2 regions of the Thalassorhabdus alkalitolerans genome follow, and region 1 is predicted to be linked to the other one. Evidence: a T-box and tRNA genes for the amino acid it is inferred to sense, from the RefSeq annotation. Region 1 holds a T-box; the other holds one or more tRNA genes.
What was found. A T-box is a leader RNA that pairs with one kind of tRNA and senses whether it is charged. The one in region 1 lies ahead of pheS (phenylalanine--tRNA ligase subunit alpha), so its partner is inferred to be a tRNA-Phe.

Region 1 (10,398 bases):
ACCAAACCCGGAAAGCTTTTGCACCTTTTCTTCCTCACACGCTGCTTTTAATGTCTGCACATCTACCACACCAAGTTCTTGATAAAGCCGTCCAATCTTTTTCCCACCAAGACCTGGAAGCTTTAACAAAGCAAGAAGTCCTTCTGGTATATCTTTTTTCAGCTCTTCTAAAAGCTCCGAGGTGCCTGTTTCTCTTAATTCTTCAATAACAGAAGCCGTCCCTTTGCCGATGCCGGACAGTTCAGAAGGATCGTGAATTTCATCAAGTGTCCGTTCATCTTTTTCAAGAGCTCCGGCAGCTTTCCGGTAAGCGGATACTTTAAATGGATTTTCACCCTTGATTTCCATATAAACAGCTATTTTTTCCAAAAGCTGAATCATTTCCTTTTTATTCATCCTGATCCCCTTTTCTCTTCTCATAATCTTGATCTATCATGCATCATCTTGCTATCTTAATACATGAAAAAGCTTCTCACCTGCGAGAGAAGCATTGTTATCTATATACCCTGAGACCATAAATTTTGCAGCCAATCAGACAGTACAGGTGTATTTTCAACCATTAATCTGGCCATGGAAGAATTAGCGATACTTTCCTGAATAAAATCAACAGGCAGCAGTGCTGCGGCAATTAAAAGAATAAAAATAATCAAGTATGTTTCCAACAGACCAAGAATGCCCCCAAGCCAGCGATTAAAGGTGCGAAGAATAGGGATGTGAGAGACAAAATCAAGCATGGAGCCTATGATTTGTAAAAGAATCTTGGTGATAAAAAAAAGCAAAACGAAAGAGATCCCTGCATAATAGACTGATTCAAAGTCAAAAGATGAGATCAACATGGCTACAGTACCGTTATCAGTAGAGAAGTGCGGATAAGGAAGCCACAGTCTTAGGAATTCAGCAACATCTCTATAAAAAATATAAGCAACAAAGAAAGAAATAAATATACTGACAAGGTGAACCAGCTGCAGCACGAATCCACGCCGGAGACCTATCAAAAAGCTCATAAACAAAAATAATATAATTAACAAACTAAGCATAATTATCGATCCTTTTCATTCTCTTCATTTTCATACTCTTTTAGTTTCTCTAAGAGCTTTAAATGCTCATCAACTAAATTTATGGAAGTGAGTACCGCAAGCTTTGTCGTATCTAAGTAGGGATTGCTGTTCTTTATTTCTCTCATCTTATGATCCACGTATTCTGCAACACGTACTACGTGGCTTGATGATTCTTTGCCGACAATGGTATATTGCTGGCCATATATACTAACTGTTGTTCTTTGTTTTTTATTTCCTTCAGACACCGATAAGCCCCCTATTCTCTCCAAAATCCCTAGCTTTTATCATAACAGAATAAAAGAAAGGATGAAAATTATTCTCCTTTCCGTCACGTGCTAAGAGATGTATTTCCCTGCTTAGTACATGTTAAATCATTATCATCTTCACTTATCTATTATTTTACCATAGGGTAAAAGTTCACTAAGACAAAATTACTCCATTTTTACTCTTTTTCGACATCCATCTCTTAAATCCTTTCTTTCGTCAAGTATGACTGCAGAAACAATAAAAAAAGCTTCCTCCAATCAAAGGAGGAAGCTTTTTCACTTATGATTCTTATGCTCTTAACACAGCGCCTACGTTACTTTTTAATTCTTCAAGGACATGTTCATGTACCTTTGTTACTTCTTCATCAGTCAATGTCCGTTCAGGATCAAGGTAGAGCAGTGAAAAGGCAAGAGATTTCTTTCCTTCTTCCATATGCTCGCCTTGATACAAATCAAAAAGATTTACCTTTCGCAGGAGAGAACCTCCAGCTTTTCTAATAACTGCTTTCACTTCACCAGCAGGTATATCCTCATTAAGGACCAGGGCGATATCTCTTCCTATCGAAGGATAGCGAGGAAGCGTTTGATAACGAAGGTTTTCGCCTTTAAAAGAAAGAATAAATTGGAGATTTACCTGGAAAACGTACGTTTCTTTTATATCGTACAGTTTTTTGAGTGAAGGATGAACTTGCCCTATGAAACCTGCATGCTCTCCACCAAGCAGTATTTCTGCTGTTCTTCCTGGATGCATATCTTCCAGTTTCAGCGGCTTGAATGATATTTCATTTTCCAGGCCCAGTTCTTCGAACATACCTTCCAGTATGCCTTTAAGAACATAAAAGTCAACTTCCTTCTTCTCTCCCTGCCACATATGAGTTTCCCACAGACCAGTAATTGCACCAGCGAGCATCTCCTTTTCTTCAGGCTGTTCTGCCAGCTGTTTCTGATCAGTCAGGAAAATAGAACCTACCTCAAAGATAGCAGCGTTATGAAGCTGCCGATTATGATTATACTGAATAGCATCTATTATATGAGGGAGGAGGCTTGTTCTCATTACACTTCGTTCTTCACTCATAGGCATTGAAACGTTTACAGTATGCTCTGTTTTTTCAGTCGCAAACCTGTTCACTTTTTCAGGACTTGTTAATGAATAATTAATCGTTTCATGAAGTCCGCTGCTTTCCAAATATCTGCGGATCTGTCTTCTTTTTGCCTGATAGTCGGTAAGGGAACCGGGTGTCGTGGCTCCTGCCGGCAATGTTGTTGGGATATAGTCATAACCATACAAACGTGCGACTTCCTCCACTAGATCCTCTTCAATTCTCAAATCAGGCCGTCTTGATGGAATGCTGACTTCAAGAGAATGCTCTTGTTCGGTAACATCAAGGCGAAGGCGTCTGAAAATATCAATCATATCACTTTGAGACAGTTCCATTCCTAAAAGACTGTTTATACGAGTAACTGTAGTAGTAATCACAGGCTTTGATTTGTCACGGCTATCTTTCTCTACTGTCCCTTCAAGGACTTTGCCGCCTGCAAGGTCTTCCATAAGCTTTGCTGCTCTTTCTGCTGCCTGCTCTACCCGGAATAGGTCAATTCCTTTTTCAAATCTGCTGCTCGATTCACTCCGAAGACTATGATCCCTTGAAGCTTTTCGAACTAAAGATGGGTTAAAGTACGCGGCTTCCAGAAGGACAGTCTTTGTCTCACTTGTCACCTCTGAAAAAGCTCCTCCCATCACCCCAGCTAAAGCCGTGGCTTCCTTGCCATTTGTAATAACTAAATGATCCGGCGATAATGTTCTTTCTTCCTCATCAAGAGTGGTTATTTTCTCTCCTTCTTTGGCCCGGCGTACAACAATCTCAGAAGAACCAAAACGGTCATAATCAAAAGCGTGTAGGGGCTGACCATATTCTAATAGCACAAAGTTAGTAATGTCCACTACATTATTAATCGGTCTGATTCCAGCAGCAACCAGACGGTTTTGAAGCCAAAGGGGAGAAGGGGAAATGGTTACATCCTTAATCACTTTAGCACCATAGTATGGATTATCCTCACCATTTTCCACTTCAACTGACACGAAGTTTGAAGTCTTCTCTTCATCTTCATGATGGGTGGTATCCGGCAATTTCACTTGACGGTCTAACAGGGCAGCCATCTCATAAGCTACACCGATCATGCTTAGACAATCAGCACGGTTAGGTGTTAAATCAAGCTCCAGCACAGTATCATTCAGGCTCAATGCCTCAAGAGCATCAGCACCCTCTTCGACCTCCTGAGGAAAAACAAAAATACCGTCAGCAAACTCTTTTGCCACTAATTTTGGTTCTACACCAAGCTCCTGCAAGGAACAGATCATTCCTTCTGATGATTCGCCTCTAAGCTTTGTTCGTTTTATTTTTACTCCTCCAGGCAGTTTAGCGCCTGGTTTTGCAACGGCCACCTTTTGTCCTGCAGCCACGTTAGGAGCCCCGCACACAATTTGAGAAACTTCTTCCCCAATTTTAACCTGACAAAGATTTAGTTTATCAGCATTTGGATGTTGTTCACAAGAAGTCACACTACCTATAACTACGTTTTCAACTCCTTGGTTTAATTCATGAAGAATATCTACTTCTACCCCGCCTCTTGTCAGCTTTTCAGCGACTTCAGACGGAGTCATATCAGATAGATCTATATAATCCTGTAACCAGCGATATGAGACTAACATGCCTATTTCCTCCTTATGAGCGTTTGAACTGTTCTAAAAACCGTAAATCGTTTGTATAAAAATGTCTGATGTCATCAATTCCATAGCGAAGAAGAGCAAATCGTTCTACACCCATTCCAAATGCAAAGCCACTGTACTCCTCTGGATCAAACCCACTCATTTCTAACACTCGTGGATGAACCATTCCGGCTCCTAACACTTCAATCCATCCTGAATGCTTACAAACCCGGCATCCTTGTCCCTGGCACAAACCGCAAGAGACGTCTACTTCTACAGATGGTTCTGTGAATGGAAAGAAACTAGGGCGAAGCCTGATACTGCGGTCTGGACCGAAATACTTCTTTACAAATGTCTCTAATACCCCTTTAAGGTCACTCATCTTTACATCTTTATCGACGTACAATCCTTCGATTTGCATAAACTGGTGAGAATGAGTGGCATCATCATCATCTCGGCGGTAGACCTTACCCGGGCAAACGATCTTAACAGGACCTTTGCCCTCATGCTTTTCCATTGTTCTTGCCTGTACCGGAGAAGTTTGGGTTCGCAGCAGCAAATCCGGTGTAATATAAAATGAGTCCTGCATGTCACGAGCCGGGTGATCTTTCGGGAGATTTAACTTTTCAAAGTTATAATAATCAGTTTCTACTTCCGGACCCTCTGTCACTTTAAATCCCATGCCAATAAAAATGTCCTCAACCTCTTCAACCACTGCTGTTAAAGGATGACGAGCTCCTTTTTTTATCGGGCGCCCAGGAAGAGTAACATCTATGCTCTCTGATGAAAGCTTTTCCTCTAATGCTTTCTCTTCGAGTCCTTTTGTTCTCTCCTCCAGTCTTGCCTGTATAGCTTCTCGAACTTCATTTGCCTTTTGGCCGACCTTTGGACGTTCCTCTGCTGAGAGCTTTCCCATTCCCCGCAGCACTTCTGTAATAGGACCTTTTTTCCCAAGATACTTCACTCGCACGGCTTCTAGCTCTTTTACACTCGCAGCTTCTTCTACCTGTTGCAATGCTTCTTCTTCTAATTCTTCTAATCGCTCAATCAAGGCTGCTTGCCTCCTTTATCTCATTTCGTATACTATAATTTCCCACAAAAAAACCCCCCTCCCTGGAAAGGGACGAAGGTTTCGGTCGCGGTACCACCCTTTTTAACCGTTTGCTTCAGCTTATTTTATGTAAACGGTTCGCTTCATTTTGATAACGGTTTGTATAAAACCGATGCTGCCTTAATAAGCTCAAGGAACTCATCATCCGGCGCCGACTCTGGAGTGAATTCAACAGCTTGTTCATAGAAATGCTTCCAGTTTATAACATTTCCTCCCTGTATGAACAAATTCCTGCCTACTACTCTCCATCGCAGTCTTTAGGGTGTTAAATTGTGATTCAATTATAGAAAAGTTTAGCCTTCATTGCAAGCTTTCCTTTTCATTCAATTATCCAGGACTTCTCTCAGCTCAATGATCAGCCGCCACGGGGTCAATCATTCCATTAAAAAAGAGCACCAGCATTCACTGGTACTCCGTATCTAATTATTGATCACGCTTTGACCCTTGCATAATATCATCAAGCGCTGCTTTTGCCTGTTCTTTCGTTTGTTCATCAACAGCTATGTCACCTAATGTGATGATACCCACGATATCATCATTTTCTTTCACAGGAAGGCGACGGATCTTGTGTTCTTCCATTAGCTGTGCTACTTCTTTAACATCCATTTCTGGTGAAGCCGTCACCAGATCAGAACTCATGATATCTCCAGCCTGAGAAGAAGGTGCATCTTCTGCCACATAACGGATAACGATATCCCGGTCGGTAATGGTCCCTACAAGTTTATTATTGTCCACTACCGGAATAGAACCTACATTCAGTTCCTTCATTTTCTTTGCAACATCAGCTACATTATCATTCACTTGGCATACATCAACATTGGCACTCATAACTTCTCTTACATTCATGATTACATGCCTCCTCTGGAATGGTTTCAATAATGCCTTTCCCAGAGTGAAAAGGAGTTAAAACTAAAAACCAATCCTTCCCAAAAGATAGGAAATTTTACCTCCTCTCTCTTTCTCCTCCATACTAAAAAACAGGCAAATGTTGATTTATTTGATTCTTTGGGAAGAGCATGAGCCGAAGATTTCCTCTTCCCGAGGAAGGTGAGACAGTGACCAGGACATAGGGAAACACCTTGAATAAGAAAGTAGGGAAGCTTGAATGGATGTGCACATGTCCCTATAGGGGGAAGTGTGCGTCCTTTATCGAAAATCAAAAAATGTTAAAAATCCACTGAAAATATAATTCTCCCCTCAATGAAAGCCAATACTACCCCCTCAGGTGATACAGTAAAATCCCCGCTGCTACAGCAGCGTTTAAAGACTCGGCTTTTCCGTGAATCGGTATATATAAATTCTGATCGGATTTGGCCAGCAGGAATTCACTAACTCCGCTTCCTTCATTACCAATAAGCAGGGCAAAAGTTTCCTGAGGTTCAATAGCTGTGTGAGTAGTCCCCATTTCAATTCCCGTTCCAAACACCGGAATATTCTTTTTCTTGCATTTCTCTACCCAGTCTTCCAAGTCTCCTCTTACGATTGGAAGGTGGAATACGGAGCCCTGGGTAGATCGAAGAACTTTATCATTATAGAGATCTACTGTCCCCTCTCCCAAAATGACAGCGGTCAACCCGGCTGCATCTGCTGTGCGAATAATTGTCCCTAGATTCCCAGGATCCTGAATGCCGTCAATAAAAAGGTAACGCCCCTGCTCCAGCGTTAAGTTGGAGACCGCCGTCATATTGCAAACCGCAGCTACGCCTTGAGGCGTTTCAGTGGCACTCATCTCTTTCATTACAGCTTCCGGGACAAAAGTGACTGGTATATCTTTAAAATCCCAGGAGGAAGGAACACTAAATTCCTCCTCTAAAAAAACTTCCTGAACCGCGGCCTCATAATGTAATGCTTCTTCCACTAAGTGGGGACCCTCTATAAAAAATTGATTATCTTTTTCACGCTGTTTTCGTTTATGAAGTCTTTTTATGTGTTTAATCTTTGGATTTTTTGCTGACTCAATCCTTTTCATAACAAGCCGCTCCTTATGTGAATTTTTTCTTCTATTACATATTTACCCTTTATTTAGGAATACTATGGCTATCTTTAATAAGTAACATATCTAATATTATCAAAAAAGGGAGGAAGCTTACATGTCCTTTAATTTACGTCAAGCAATTTTAGCTAATGTTTCTGGAAGCAGCGAACAGGAAGTTGAGGCTACAATTTCTGATGCACTTCAAAACGGGGAAGAAAAAATGCTCCCAGGTCTAGGAGTGCTCTTTGAAGTGTATTGGCGCCAGGCAAGCGAGGATGACAAAGAACAAGTCATTCAGCAGATCAGTGAAGGTCTGCAGCAGTAAGGAAGTACTTGGAGCTTTCTCAATGGTGCTGTAAAGCTTTTCATACTGTTTCACAAAAGAAAGAGAACGCCCCCTTCAATATCCAGGTGCGTTCTCTTTCTTTTTAGCCAAAAGTAATTTCTTTAACTTTATCTGCATCCAGCTTTTTAATGACGGCTACGATGAGTTTTACAGCATTTTCAAAATCATCTCTATGCAAAATGCCGGCATGAGTATGGATGTATCGAGTAGGCACAGTGATCGATAAAGAAGGGACACCGTCTCCAGTTAAATGAATCGCCCCCGAGTCTGTGCCTCCGGCTGCAACGACATCAAATTGATAAGGAATACCTAGTTCGTCTGCCGTTTCCGTGACAAAGTCGCGAACCCCTTTATGAGATACCATAGAGGCATCATAAACGAGCACCTGGGGGCCCTTCCCCATTTTAGCAAGGGCATCTTTTTCTGTTACCCCTGGTGTATCGCCAGCAATGCCTACATCAACCCCAAAGCCAATGTCTGGTTTAATAGCATGAGCGGAGGTCCGCGCTCCTCGAAGACCTACCTCTTCTTGAACGGTCCCTACTCCATATACTTCATTTGGATGAGACTCGCCTTCCAGCTGCTTTAATACTTCTATCGCAATTGCACACCCTATTCTATTATCCCATGCTTTAGCCATAAGCATTTTTTCATTTTTTAACACTGTAAAATCGCAAACCGGAACAACAGAGTCTCCCGGTTTCACTCCAAATTCCTCAGCTTCTTCCTTGCTTGTCGCTCCTATATCAATAAACATGTCCTTCTTATCAACCGGTTTCTTTCTCTGATCTGCCGGAAGGATGTGTGGAGGCTTTGAACCTATGACACCAGAGATATTCCCTTTAGAAGTCATGATGGTAACACGTTGAGCAAGCATCACCTGTTCCCACCAGCCACCGACGGTTTGAAACTTCACAAAACCATTATCATCAATGCTCGTTACCATAAATCCAATTTCGTCAAGGTGGCCGGCTACCATAATCTTCGGACCGCCTGCTTTTCCAACTTTTTTGGCAATCAAGCTTCCTAAATTATCAGTTGTTATTTCATCAGCGTACGGCTCAATGAATTTCTTCATTGCTTCCCTAGGCTCACGCTCGTTTCCAGGAATACCGTTTGCATCCGTAAGTTCTTTTAACATTTCAAGAGTTTCATCAAGCTTTGTCATATAGAAACCTCCTTATGTATCTCAACTGCAAAAAGCAGCCGGATCATTACTAAGTCCACGCTTAGAAAACCCTGCATTCAGTATAACGATATTTTGTGAGTGACTCAAATATTTTTCCTGTATTACGTAGATTTACCATCTGCGATTAATACCCTTCATCTTGTCTTTCGTGATTCTTTTGGTTTTTTTCTAAATAGGCTTCTTTCACTTCTTCTGGAGAAAAACCAAGGGCCTTACCTAAACCGAGATATACAACCAGCAAGGTCACAAAGGACTCTTTCTTCGGTTCTTGTCTTAAGGAAAAAATTGCTTCAAACACCTTATGAAAATTCTCTGTCAAGGTGGAAGCCGGCTCTCCTGCTTCTATAGTATCTCTTTGCCATCCTCCATCAATACCAAGGGATAAAATAAAATGAAGACCATCGACATATTCTTCTAAAATAACACTATTTGAAGAAGGCGGCTTTTGACTCCAGTACTTAAAACATCTTGTTTCATTAGCCAATTCACCAATCTCCACTTCCAGAGCAAGAATTTTTGAAGAAAAAAGATCCTCTCTCTTCAAACGATGCTCTTCAAGTATTCGATCATCCAATTGTTTTTGCAAAGTAAAAAGTCGGGTAATATTCATTATGTACACTCCTTTATCACAAAGATTTAAATGAGCAGTGAAGAAATTTCAAATTTAATCAAAAGTGAAACTATCTTACTTTATTTTCGTATACAATAAGGAAAAGGACAAACAATGCTCGGCATGCTGCCTGTCCAATTTACGGACTGTGCCTGCTTTGTCTTGAGTCTTCATTATGTTATAGGAAGGAGAAAACCAATATGGCTTTGCTCTTTCGTGCCATTATTATCATTGCGATTATCATTCTTATCTATGCTTTAATAAAATATATTTTCAATCCTAAGCGAAAGCTTGAACTCGCCCATGAAAAAAGAGATTTTTACTTTCTGGATGACAAACAAAATGTCCGCAAAAACTTTTCTCTCACTTATAAAGGCGTTATGTTTGAGGGAGAAAAATTCCTAGGAACCACTGAAGAGGCTTTTGAAGTCATTTCTGTCTCCATGTGGCCTAAAAATATCGACAGGCTCAAAGGCCTGGATCGTAAAGACTTTGAGTTTATTGAACGAGAAATACTTTCAGAATATCCCCATGCCTCTGTGGAGTGGAAAAGTCCGGTAAAAGAATTTCTTCGAAAAACTGAAAAATAAAACTTGCTGCTTAGGAGAAGCAGCAAGTTTTTTTATGAGGCTGAACGGTTCGGCAGGAACTCTTTCACCTTATAAAATAAATGCTTGTTTCGTGAAATAAAAAATAAAGAAATAAGAACAGCTGTCATAAAAAGACTTGCATACCATGGCATTTCTCTCATCACATGGCCAAAAGAAGTATAAACCAGAGCAGGTGGGATGCTGGCAAAAAACGCTAACTTCACATACCCGCGGAAACTTCCTGTCATTTCCATAACATAGGCATTAAGTAAATGAAAATGAATGAAAGGCATCATTCTGAGCAGCATAATTTCCGGAATCGTAATTTCCTCTTTCCCTCCGAGCCATTTTTCTTTCCAATACCTTATCTTCTCCCTAATAAATGGAAAAAAGGACACTACTCCATAAAAAGCGATACTTACAGCAAGGAGTCCCACAACAGAATAAATCGTTCCATAGATTGTACCGAAAAGCATTCCGCCAATGATGCATACTACTGCTACCGGAATAAAAAAGAACTGTCTAATAACATGAAAAACAATAAAA
Region 2 (10,398 bases), on a different contig from region 1:
ATGACCTCCATTTTGACACTCATTTCCTTATAGTTTGGAGTATGAGTCACTTTATCATGGTAGCTGCTCGTCAGCATGTTTACGGCTTCCATTTCATCCGTTGTATTCATCGGCAGATACAGCTCTTTCCCAGAGACATGTTCGGTCACCCAGACTCTTATTTTCACTTCGCCATACGGGGAAGTTAATTTAACAAGGGCGCCTGTTTTTATTCCGCGTTCTTCTGCCAGTTCCGGAGACACTTCAAGCCAAGGCTGAGGCACTTTGTGAGTAATACTCTTAGACCTGTACGTTAAGTTCCCTTCATGAAAATGCTCAAGTAACCTTCCGTTATTTAAATGTAAATCATACTCTTTTTCGTCCGGCACATAAGGCTTTCTCCATTCCACAGGATAGAGCTTCGCTTTCCCGTCTGCAAATGGAAATTTCTCAGTGTACAAAAGAGGTGTACTTTCTCCACTTTTTTGGACAGGCCAAAGCTGGCTGTTCCATTTCTCAAGCCGCTCATAACTCACTCCGGCAAAAAGCGGTGCCAGACTTGCTGCCTCATCCATGATTTCGCTTGGGTGCTTATAATTCCACTTAGCCCCTAAACGATTAGCAATGGCCTGGAATATTTTCCAGTCTGGCTGACTGTCCCCAAGAGGTTCAAAAACTTTATGAAAACGCTGGATTCTTCGTTCTGTGTTCGTAAATGTTCCATCCTTCTCAAGGCTGGGAGCAGCAGGCAAAACAACATCTGCAAACTCGGCCGTTTTGGAGAAGAAGACATCCTGGACTACAAAGAACTCAAGCTTTTCAAAAGCGGCATGGACGTGATTAATATTGGCATCAACCAGACCCATCTCTTCACCGAATAAATACATTCCTTTTACTTTCCCACTGTGAATGGTTTCAACAATTTGATGGTTGTTTAAACCTGGTTTTCGAGGCAGTGAAACACCCCATGCCTTCTCATACCTTGCTCTTATTTCTTCATTTTCCACAGGCTCATAACCTGGCATCCAAGCCGGCATCGTCCCAAAATCACAGGCTCCTTGAACGTTATTATGTCCTCGCAACGGATAAGCCCCTGTACCTGGCTTGCCGTAATTTCCGGTTACTAACAAAAGGTTGGAGATGGCTGTACTCGTTTCAGTGCCTCCAATATGCTGTGTAACCCCCATCGCCCAGCATATGCACATCGTTTCAGCCTCATTGATCGTAGTCGCTAATTCAATAAGCTCCTCTTTCTTTAATCCGGTTTCTTGTTCAGCATATTCTAACGTATACTTGTCTAAAGAATCGACGTATTCGTCAAAATTATTAACCCTGTTCTTGATAAAGTCATCATCCGCCCAGCCCTGATCGATGATGTACTTTGTCACCGCAGAGATCCATATTAAATCTGAAGATGGAACTGGATGGAGAAATTGATCTGCCATCTGAGCTAATTCATGTTTTCTTAAATCAGCGACAATCAATTTCTGCCCATGAAGCTTATGGGCTCTTTTTATCCTCGTTGCAAGAACAGGGTGTGATTCTGCAGGGTTTGCTCCAATTACAAAGACTAAGTCAGTCGTCTTAAGATCCTCTATGGTTCCTGCATCCCCTCCGTACCCTACAGTCCTCATAAGTCCCGCTGTCGCCGGGGACTGACAGTACCTGGAACAGTTATCTACATTATTTGTGCCCATTACTCCGCGGGCAAGCTTTTGGAAAAGGTAATTTTCTTCATTCGAACATTTAGAGGAGGCAATGAACCCCATGGAATCTGGACCATACGTGTCCTTTAGTTCAGTAAATTTAGAAGCAATGAGCGTTAATGCTTCATTCCAGGTAGCTTCTACAAACTTTCCTTCTTTTCTAATCAAAGGCTTGGTAAGCCTCTCTTCACTGTTTACAAAATCCCATCCCCATTTTCCTTTAACACACGTCGAAATACCGTTGACAGGTGCATCAGGCTGAGGCTGAATTTTTAAAATATCTCTTTCCTTCGTCCATACTTCAAAGCTGCAACCTACCCCGCAGTAGGTGCAAACTGTTTTGGTGCGCTTTATCCGATCCTCACGCATCGTTGCTTCAATGTTTGACATTGTAAAGATCTCTTGATATCCCGGCTCTACCTCTTTGGTTGTTTCAATAAGCGGGCCAAGAACATCCTTTGGCATCCCTGTCATATATCCAGCTTCCCCGAGCATTGATTTTTCCATCAAGGCATTACATGGACAGACAGTGACACAATGACCACACGACACACAAGACGATTGATCAATGGGAACGTCATTATCCCAAATGACACGTGGGGTTTCCCGCTTCCAGTCAATGCTAAGCACTTCACTCACCTGTAAGTCCTGGCAAGCTTCTACACAAAGGCCGCAAAGGATACACTGGTCAGGCTCATACCGGTACATAGGATGTGAATTATCAGGAGGATAAGGTTTTGGTTTAAATTCATACTTTTGGTGTTCAATTTCTAAATATTCTGCTGTATTGTGCACTACACAGTTACCATTGTTGTTATCACATACTGTGCAATACAGCTCATGGTTTTTAAGGATTCGCTGCATACCTTCTTCCTGAGCTTCCTTTGCCTTTTCAGAGACCGTTTTAACCACCATTCCAGGTGCTGCTTCTGTCGAACAGGAACGTTTCAGTTCTCCGTTTACTTCAACAAAACATGTATCACATGTTTCAATAACTCCAAAGCCTAAATCAGGCTGAGAGGAGCAAATGGCCGGAATATACAGATCTCCGTACTTTGCTGCCTCAAAGATTGACTGGCCTGGTTTTGCCGTAAACTCTTCACCGTTGATTTGTATGGAAAAAGTCTGACTGTCCAGTCTCATCACCTGCTTTCCAACAATTTCTTAGTAAAATATTTCCCTGTTTTTTTTGCATTATACAATGAAAGCTATCAGCTCTGATTTGCTAATTTCAGCTTTTCTTTCTGAATTCCTTGAATATCCCGCTTGATCAAAAAGGCTGTACCAAGAGCAGTTGCAATTAAAAAAGCAAAGACATAGAAGGTTGTAGTATAAGCGTTTGTCGCTTCCCTTATAAATGAAACAATCATAGGGCCTACAACACCCGCTACTGCCCATGAAGTCAGGAGATAACCGTGTATGGCTCCAAGCTGTTTTGTACCAAACATGTCACCTATAAATGCCGGCAGTGTGGCAAAGCCTCCTCCGTATATAGAAACAATAAGGTACATTAAAATCTGGAAGATAAGAGCATTACCCACCATGGGCAGGATCATAAAGGAAACCAGCTGAACACCAAAGAAAATTAAGAATATATTAGGCCTCCCGATATAATCCGACAGAGTAGACCAAATAATACGACCACCACCATTAAAGAGCCCCATAACCCCAACTACAGTAGCAGCTGCCATAGCCGTCATTCCAACTAACTCCTGAGCCATAGGTGAAGCCACAGCTATTAACATGATTCCTGCAGATATATTTATAAGCATCATCCACCATAGCAGCCAGAAACGTTTTGTTTTTATGGCTTCATTAGCTGTTAACTGAGCCAGATCTTCTCTTTTTTCAACCTCGCCGTCGTCTTTTTTCTCTTTAGCTGCTGCAGGCATCCAATCCTCTGGAGGCCGGGCAATGTACCATGCGCCCAGAGACATCAAAACAAAGTAAACAGCTCCTAACAGGTACAGAGTATTGGCTACCCCCATTCCTTCAATGAGCCTTGCAGCTACTGGACTGGCAATTAAAGACCCTGCTCCAAAACCAAACACCGCCATCCCTGTAGCAAGCCCCCTTCTGTCAGGAAACCATTTCACCAGAGTAGACACCGGAGAAATGTATCCAATGCCAAGACCGATCCCCCCAAGGATCCCATAGGTAAAATAAAAGCCATATAACGATCCGATTCCTATGGAAAATCCTGCGCCAATTAAGCCTGCACCAAATAGAACAGCTGCTAAAAAGGCCGATACCCTGGGACCACGTTTTTCAACAAACCTTCCAAAAAAAGCAGCTGAAATGCCAAGGAAAAAGATGGCCAGCGTAAAGGCTATCGTCACTGTTGCCCCGCCCCAGCCCAGTTCCTCATACAAGGGGGTTTGGAACACACTGTACGCATAAATAGATCCAATGGAAAGGTGTATAAATACAGCAGACAACGCAATCAACCACCGGTTTTTTTGCTTCATAACATGAACTCCTTCCATAAAAGAATTATCAAGTCTTCATAGAGTAACCAAAAACATAAAAATTACCCAATGTAGGGTGCCTGGCACCACTCTCATTTGTAACATAGATGTAATATAAATGACCCAGCCTCCTTTCATTAGAGGCTGGGTCTCGTTTCATGCTTTCAGGATTCTTCTTTTTTCTTGTTAATAACCATAATAAGCTAAAATCCCCGCTGCGCCTTGTAATTTTTTGCAAAAACCACTAGATTTTTAACTTATTTTTTTCATTGAAGTTGCTCATATTGTGCCATATAATGAACTTGTTCAGTTCTTGTTGTAGAACAAAAGTGATAGAATCACCCTTAGAAAGGAGCAGCTACCATGAATCAATCCCTTCATTTTCCTAAATCGAACGCCCCTTAATGACAGAAGAATCCTTCCTTGTGACTTTTATGCTTTTGTTCTTTATATAGTTTTTATTTTATTTTAGTAAAATGACAATTCTATCTGCCTTTATGCATACATTGACGTGTGGTTATTAAATAGGAAAAGAGGGGTGTAGGTTGAAAAAGGTTCTCGCCTGCATACTGGTTGGACTTCTGTTTTTACTGTGGCAAGTTCCAACTACATCAGCATCTACTGGTCAAATGATTGTCATTAACAAAGCAACGAATCAGCTCGCATTTTATGAAAGCAACAAATTAGTCCGGACGTTCAGTGTAGCTACCGGACGGAGTTCTAATTTAACACCTGAAGGAAAACACAAAGTAGTCAATAAAATTGTGAACCGCCCGTATTATAAAGGCAATATTGCCGGCGGCGATCCAAAAAACCCTTTAGGAAAGCGCTGGATTGGCCTTAACGCCAGAGGAACCAACGGAAACACATATGCCATCCACGGAAATAACAATCCCTCTTCCATTGGTACTTATGCAAGCGCAGGCTGTGTCAGAATGCATAACAATGAAGTGGAATGGCTTTTCAGCCGGGTAAAAGTAAACACTCCTGTTGTCATTACTACATCCAGTCAGTCTTTTGATACAATTGCAAAGAATAATGGGTACAAAATAAATGGAAACAGCAGCCCTTCCAGTCCAGGAGGCACTACAAGCGGAACACTTAAACGAGGAAGCAAAGGAGAAGCAGTAAAAGAAATTCAACGACAGTTGAGTGCTGCAGGTTACAAGGTTTCTGCAGATGGCATATTTGGAAAAGGAACCGAGGATGCTGTGAAAAGGTTCCAAAAGGCTAATAAGCTGAAAGCCGATGGGGTTGTAGGCACTCAGACGAAAAACCTTTTAGCAAGCCAGAGTAAAACCGTCAATAAGTCTCCATCCACTTCCTCTCAAATTAAAAGCGGTACACTAAGAAAAGGAAGCAGCGGAAGCGAAGTGAAAAAGCTTCAGCAAAAACTGACCAGTCTTGGCTTTAACACAAGAGGTGCTGACGGGAAATTCGGTCCTGCCACAGAAGCGGCAGTGAAGAGCTTCCAAAAAGCCAACAAGTTGAAAGTCGATGGCGTTGCCGGTCCGCAGACTATTAAAGCAATTAATAGTAAATAAAAACAAACCCGTTCTTATAATCAGGAACGGGTTTTAATATGATTTTTTAGTAACTCTATCAAAAAGGCTTTTCTTTCTATCTAGGGCGCAAGGTTACTGCCATTGAATGACTTGGGCAATAATGAGAAATACAGCTGCAATCGCGGCCCATATTAAGAATAAAGGAAAATAGAACTTTACCCACTTATGCCAGCTTACCCCTGCCAGAACAAGAGTAGCCATAAAATAACCTGATGTCGGAAAAAGAATGTTTCCTAAGCCGTCGCCAAATTGAAAGGCAAGTACAGCAGTTTGTCTGGTCACCCCAATCATATCAGAAAGAGGAGCCATAATAGGCATCGTTACCAGAGCCTGACCGCTGCCAGAAGGTACGAGGAAGTTAAACAGCAGTTGCGACATAAACATCCCCATTGCGCTTAAGGTTCCAGGAAATTGACCTACCACTGCTCCTAAGTTATAAATGAGCGTGTCCATCACCTGGCCGTCCTCCATTACAACTGCGACTGATCTGGCGACTCCAACGATAATTGCTCCCACTAATACCTCGCGAAATCCTTGATTAAAGCCTTCACAAACCTGAGCTGCTGTTAAACCGGCTGCCATACCTACCACAATTCCCATAACAATGAAAAGGCCTGACATTTCCAGCATGAACCATCCTTGAGCAATGACTCCATATATCAGAATGGCAAAAAAGCCAATTAAAAAGACACCAGCTGCTTTCTGCCTTGGAGTAAATCTTCTACTTTTTGATTCATCAGGATTTGAGTAAGTTTCACGTTTTTCTCTATCTTCCTCATAGACCAGACTGCTTTCTGGATTGGCTTGTACCTTTTTAGCATAACGAATGACATAGATAATTCCCACTCCTAAGATAACTACAAGAGCTATCAGCCGAAGCTCTATGCCTGAATACAAAGGGACTTCCGCTATTTGCTGTCCAAGCCCCGTGTTAATTGGATTAAGAAATCCGGTCATAAACCCAGCAGTCGTTGCTATAAGAGCTACAGCTGCTGCAACCATAGAATCATAGCCTAAAGCTATTAAAAGCGGAATAATAACTGGAACATACACTAAGCTTAGCTCCTGTGTGCCGATAACTCCGCAGACGGCAGCAAAAGCGATCATTAGAACCGGAATTACTGCAGTACTTTTCGTTGAAAAAGCTGTTGTCAGCTTGTTTACCCCTATTTCAATAATGCCGGTTTTACGAAGAACCATAAACATGCCGCCAATAATAAGAGTAAAAAACACTACTTCTCCTGCTTCCACTAATCCTCTTGGTATGGCGAGCATGAATTCCTCAACACCAGCAGGTGATGCATCTACCTGAGTATACGATTCTGGATCGATAGACTCCCTTCCCTCCGGTCCAGTAATCCGTTCAAACTCACCAGCGGGAATGAGATGTGTTGAAATAGCTGCAAGAGCCATAAGAATGAATAATATAACATAGATGTGCGGCATCTGAAACTTTTTTCTTTTTGTTTCACTTTTTGTTTCACTTTTTGTTTCACTTTCTGTATTCATTTCTATATCCCCCAGTAGAATTCCAAAGTTGTTGTCCTTGATTAGTGTTCATAATACTGGGGAGGAAAACGAAAGTCATTGTACACTTTAAACAAAACATTTGATATTTTTTAGAATAATTATATATAAAAATACACATTTGCCTATTTTTCAGGGTCTCCAGATGTTAGATTTCCTCACATAAAAATTTATATATTCTCATTTTAGTTATGGGGTGTTATACCAGTTACCATCCACTTGCTACACTTAATGATTCACTTTGAAACGTTTAAAATGGAGTCAAATGAAACAGTAGGAGGAGGATTTGCCTCTCTATCCTATCACACCACCGTAAATACGGATCTCGTATACGGCGGTTCAATAAGTTGAGTGATGCCATCATGCATTTTCTTATAGAAAGCTTCCATGTTTAGAAGTCCTGCTTCTTGCAGGGCTTCTTTTGTGATAGCACAATGTAGAATAAAGGACTTTGATATTCTCCAGTAGCCCTTGCGGGTATTAGCCCATTCCCATGCCTTATCTCTGGGAACTTTCAGCTTGATCAAACTTCGATATCTGGTTTTCACTTTCTTCCACCTTTTTCAGATTAACTGTCTGATCCTTCTTCTCACCCACTGGGAGATATTATGAACGTAGTTCTTCATCCTGGGATCCCCCATGGTATGCAACCCAGCCGCGAAGAACACTGCACACTCCAGCATTACTCTTCGCTTCCAGTGTACCCTCCCGCAGACATCCATCTTTCGATGTTGTCTTTGCTCGTTGCATTCTCCACACCTCCAAGCTTGTCAGTGATTCTTATTGTTCGACCCTTCGTTACGAAGTGTATGTGACTACTATGGTCTCTGTTGAATCGTTGGCATCGTTATCCCTGTAAGGAATTTCTCCTTCGTAGAAACCCTGATAAGACCTCCCCGGGTAAGTCTGACCGCTTTCCACCCGTGGGTGCGGTATTTACTGTGCGGAGTTCGGGCAATGTAGGATTTTATCTTGTTGTGCAAACTCATCCTTTCCGCTTCAGCCTTGTATCCTGTTTCTGTTCGTTACCGCGTGTGATTACGTCCGGTTTTCTTCAGATTCCGGGTAGCCCCGAACACCCTTCCCATTCGCTAACGGTGCCCATTACCAAGCCCAAAGTGGACTTTCACCACATAGCTGCCAGACACGCCGGGACACAAAAAAAGACTTCCCACTATTGTGAGAAGCCTTGAATTAAAGAGTTATGTAATATGTATGGTACCGGTGGTCGGGGTCGAACCGACACTCCATAAGGAACACGATTTTGAGTCGTGCGCGTCTGCCAATTCCGCCACACCGGCTTAATATACATATTCAGTTAAATAAATGGTGCCGAGGGCCGGACTCGAACCGGCACGGTTGAAACCAACCGCAGGATTTTAAGTCCTGTGTGTCTGCCAATTCCACCACCCCGGCAGCTGTTACCTAAGTTGGAGGCGGCACCCGGATTCGAACCGGGGAATAAGGGTTTTGCAGACCCGTGCCTTACCACTTGGCTATGCCGCCATGTGCATGTTTTCATTATATGCACAAGGACTATACAATATGAATATGGAGCGGAAGACGGGATTCGAACCCGCGACCCCCACCTTGGCAAGGTGGTGTTCTACCACTGAACTACTTCCGCGACATGGCTGGGCTAGCTGGATTCGAACCAGCGCATGACGGAATCAAAATCCGCTGCCTTACCGCTTGGCTATAGCCCAAAATCTATGGGGCGATTGATGGGAATCGAACCCACGAGTGCCGGAGCCACAATCCGGTGCGTTAACCACTTCGCCACAACCGCCATATGAGTAAGATAATGGCAGGGGTAGTAGGAATCGAACCCACATCAAAGGTTTTGGAGACCTTCGTTTTACCATTAAACTATACCCCTATTAAATAGATGGTGGAGGGGGACGGACTCGAACCGCCGAACCCAGAGGGAGCAGATTTACAGTCTGCCGCGTTTGGCCAACTTCGCTACCCCTCCAAAAGGGACAATAAATATATTACAAAACATTTACTTTATCGTCAAGTGTATTTCTTGGTATATTTACTATAATTGGCTAACCTATGATTTCTTCGATCAGTTGGTTTCCAGTATGCTTATAGTAAAAATGGTGCCGGCCAGAGGACTTGAACCCCCAACCTACTGATTACAAGTCAGTTGCTCTACCAATTGAGCTAGACCGGCCTACTATGAAAGTGGTGGCTCGAGACGGAATCGAACCGCCGACACGTGGATTTTCAGTCCACTGCTCTACCGACTGAGCTATCGAGCCTTAAATGGCGGGCCTGACGGGGATCGAACCCGCGATCTCCTGCGTGACAGGCAGGCATGTTAACCGCTACACCACAGGCCCCTATTAAATTGTTTGCATTCATATGTTTTTTTGCTTTGACGCTTATTCGACGTCGTAGCAAAAACTTAATTGGTTGCACCCTGGCGGGTACCACTGATATTCCCTTGCCGCTGAGGTCTCTCGACGTAGTGGCGGGAATTATTTTGGTTGCACTCTTCCGAGTACTACTCATGTTTTTTTGCTTTGACGCTTATTCGACGTCGTAGCAAAAACTTAATTGGTTGCGGGAGGAGGATTTGAACCTCCGACCTCCGGGTTATGAGCCCGACGAGCTACCAGACTGCTCTATCCCGCGATATTATAAATATAGATATGAGAATTATTGGTTGTACCCTGGCGGGTACTATTGATATTCCCTTGCCGCTGAGGTCTCTCGACGTAGTAGCGGGAATTATTTTGGTTGCACTCTTTCGAGTACTACTCATGTTTTTTTGCTTTGACGCTTACTCAACGTTGCAGCAAAAACTTAATTGGTTGCGGGAGGGGGATTTGAACCTCCGACCTCCGGGTTATGAGCCCGACGAGCTACCAGACTGCTCTATCCCGCGATATTATAAAAAAATATGGTGGAGGATGACAGGATCGAACTGCCGACCCCCTGCTTGTAAGGCAGGTGCTCTCCCAGCTGAGCTAATCCTCCAAATAAGTGGTGACCCGTACGGGATTCGAACCCGTGTTACCGCCGTGAAAGGGCGGTGTCTTAACCACTTGACCAACGGGCCACAATATATAATATCCAAAATGGCGGAGAGCGAGGGATTCGAACCCTCGAGACGGGTTTAAACCGCCTACACGATTTCCAATC

Region 2: it has a tRNA-Phe gene. The T-box ahead of pheS (phenylalanine--tRNA ligase subunit alpha) is inferred to sense a tRNA for this amino acid. The anticodon was not compared.

The regions. Positions count from the first base shown of each region.
Region 1 covers NZ_JBHSOZ010000003.1:1,044,725-1,055,122, forward strand. The annotation lists gene polX (DNA polymerase/3'-5' exonuclease PolX) at 1-402, opposite strand, end outside; gene ACFPU1_RS07905 (CvpA family protein) at 498-1,037, opposite strand; gene zapA (cell division protein ZapA) at 1,040-1,303, opposite strand; gene pheT (phenylalanine--tRNA ligase subunit beta) at 1,614-4,034, opposite strand; gene pheS (phenylalanine--tRNA ligase subunit alpha) at 4,048-5,082, opposite strand; T-box leader at 5,148-5,403, opposite strand; gene ACFPU1_RS07925 (CBS domain-containing protein) at 5,566-5,988, opposite strand; gene ACFPU1_RS07930 (TrmH family RNA methyltransferase) at 6,356-7,111, opposite strand; gene sspI (small acid-soluble spore protein SspI) at 7,233-7,442, shown strand; gene ACFPU1_RS07940 (M42 family metallopeptidase) at 7,546-8,631, opposite strand; gene ACFPU1_RS07945 (dUTP diphosphatase) at 8,777-9,262, opposite strand; gene ACFPU1_RS07950 (hypothetical protein) at 9,463-9,852, shown strand; gene ACFPU1_RS07955 (TVP38/TMEM64 family protein) at 9,885-10,398, opposite strand, start outside.
Region 2 covers NZ_JBHSOZ010000005.1:453,295-463,692, forward strand. The annotation lists gene fdhF (formate dehydrogenase subunit alpha) at 1-2,828, opposite strand, end outside; gene ACFPU1_RS13135 (L-lactate MFS transporter) at 2,897-4,153, opposite strand; partial or broken gene ACFPU1_RS13140 (L,D-transpeptidase family protein) at 4,783-5,625, shown strand; gene ACFPU1_RS13145 (YfcC family protein) at 5,791-7,227, opposite strand; gene ACFPU1_RS13150 (hypothetical protein) at 7,548-7,793, opposite strand; gene ACFPU1_RS13155 (hypothetical protein) at 7,852-7,995, opposite strand; tRNA gene ACFPU1_RS13160 (tRNA-Leu) at 8,462-8,546, opposite strand; tRNA gene ACFPU1_RS13165 (tRNA-Leu) at 8,573-8,661, opposite strand; tRNA gene ACFPU1_RS13170 (tRNA-Cys) at 8,677-8,751, opposite strand; tRNA gene ACFPU1_RS13175 (tRNA-Gly) at 8,798-8,872, opposite strand; tRNA gene ACFPU1_RS13180 (tRNA-Gln) at 8,877-8,951, opposite strand; tRNA gene ACFPU1_RS13185 (tRNA-His) at 8,959-9,034, opposite strand; tRNA gene ACFPU1_RS13190 (tRNA-Trp) at 9,051-9,124, opposite strand; tRNA gene ACFPU1_RS13195 (tRNA-Tyr) at 9,135-9,220, opposite strand; tRNA gene ACFPU1_RS13200 (tRNA-Thr) at 9,349-9,424, opposite strand; tRNA gene ACFPU1_RS13205 (tRNA-Phe) at 9,437-9,512, opposite strand; tRNA gene ACFPU1_RS13210 (tRNA-Asp) at 9,518-9,593, opposite strand; tRNA gene ACFPU1_RS13215 (tRNA-Met) at 9,812-9,888, opposite strand; tRNA gene ACFPU1_RS13220 (tRNA-Met) at 10,065-10,141, opposite strand; tRNA gene ACFPU1_RS13225 (tRNA-Val) at 10,158-10,233, opposite strand; tRNA gene ACFPU1_RS13230 (tRNA-Glu) at 10,241-10,315, opposite strand; tRNA gene ACFPU1_RS13235 (tRNA-Ser) at 10,336-10,398, opposite strand, start outside.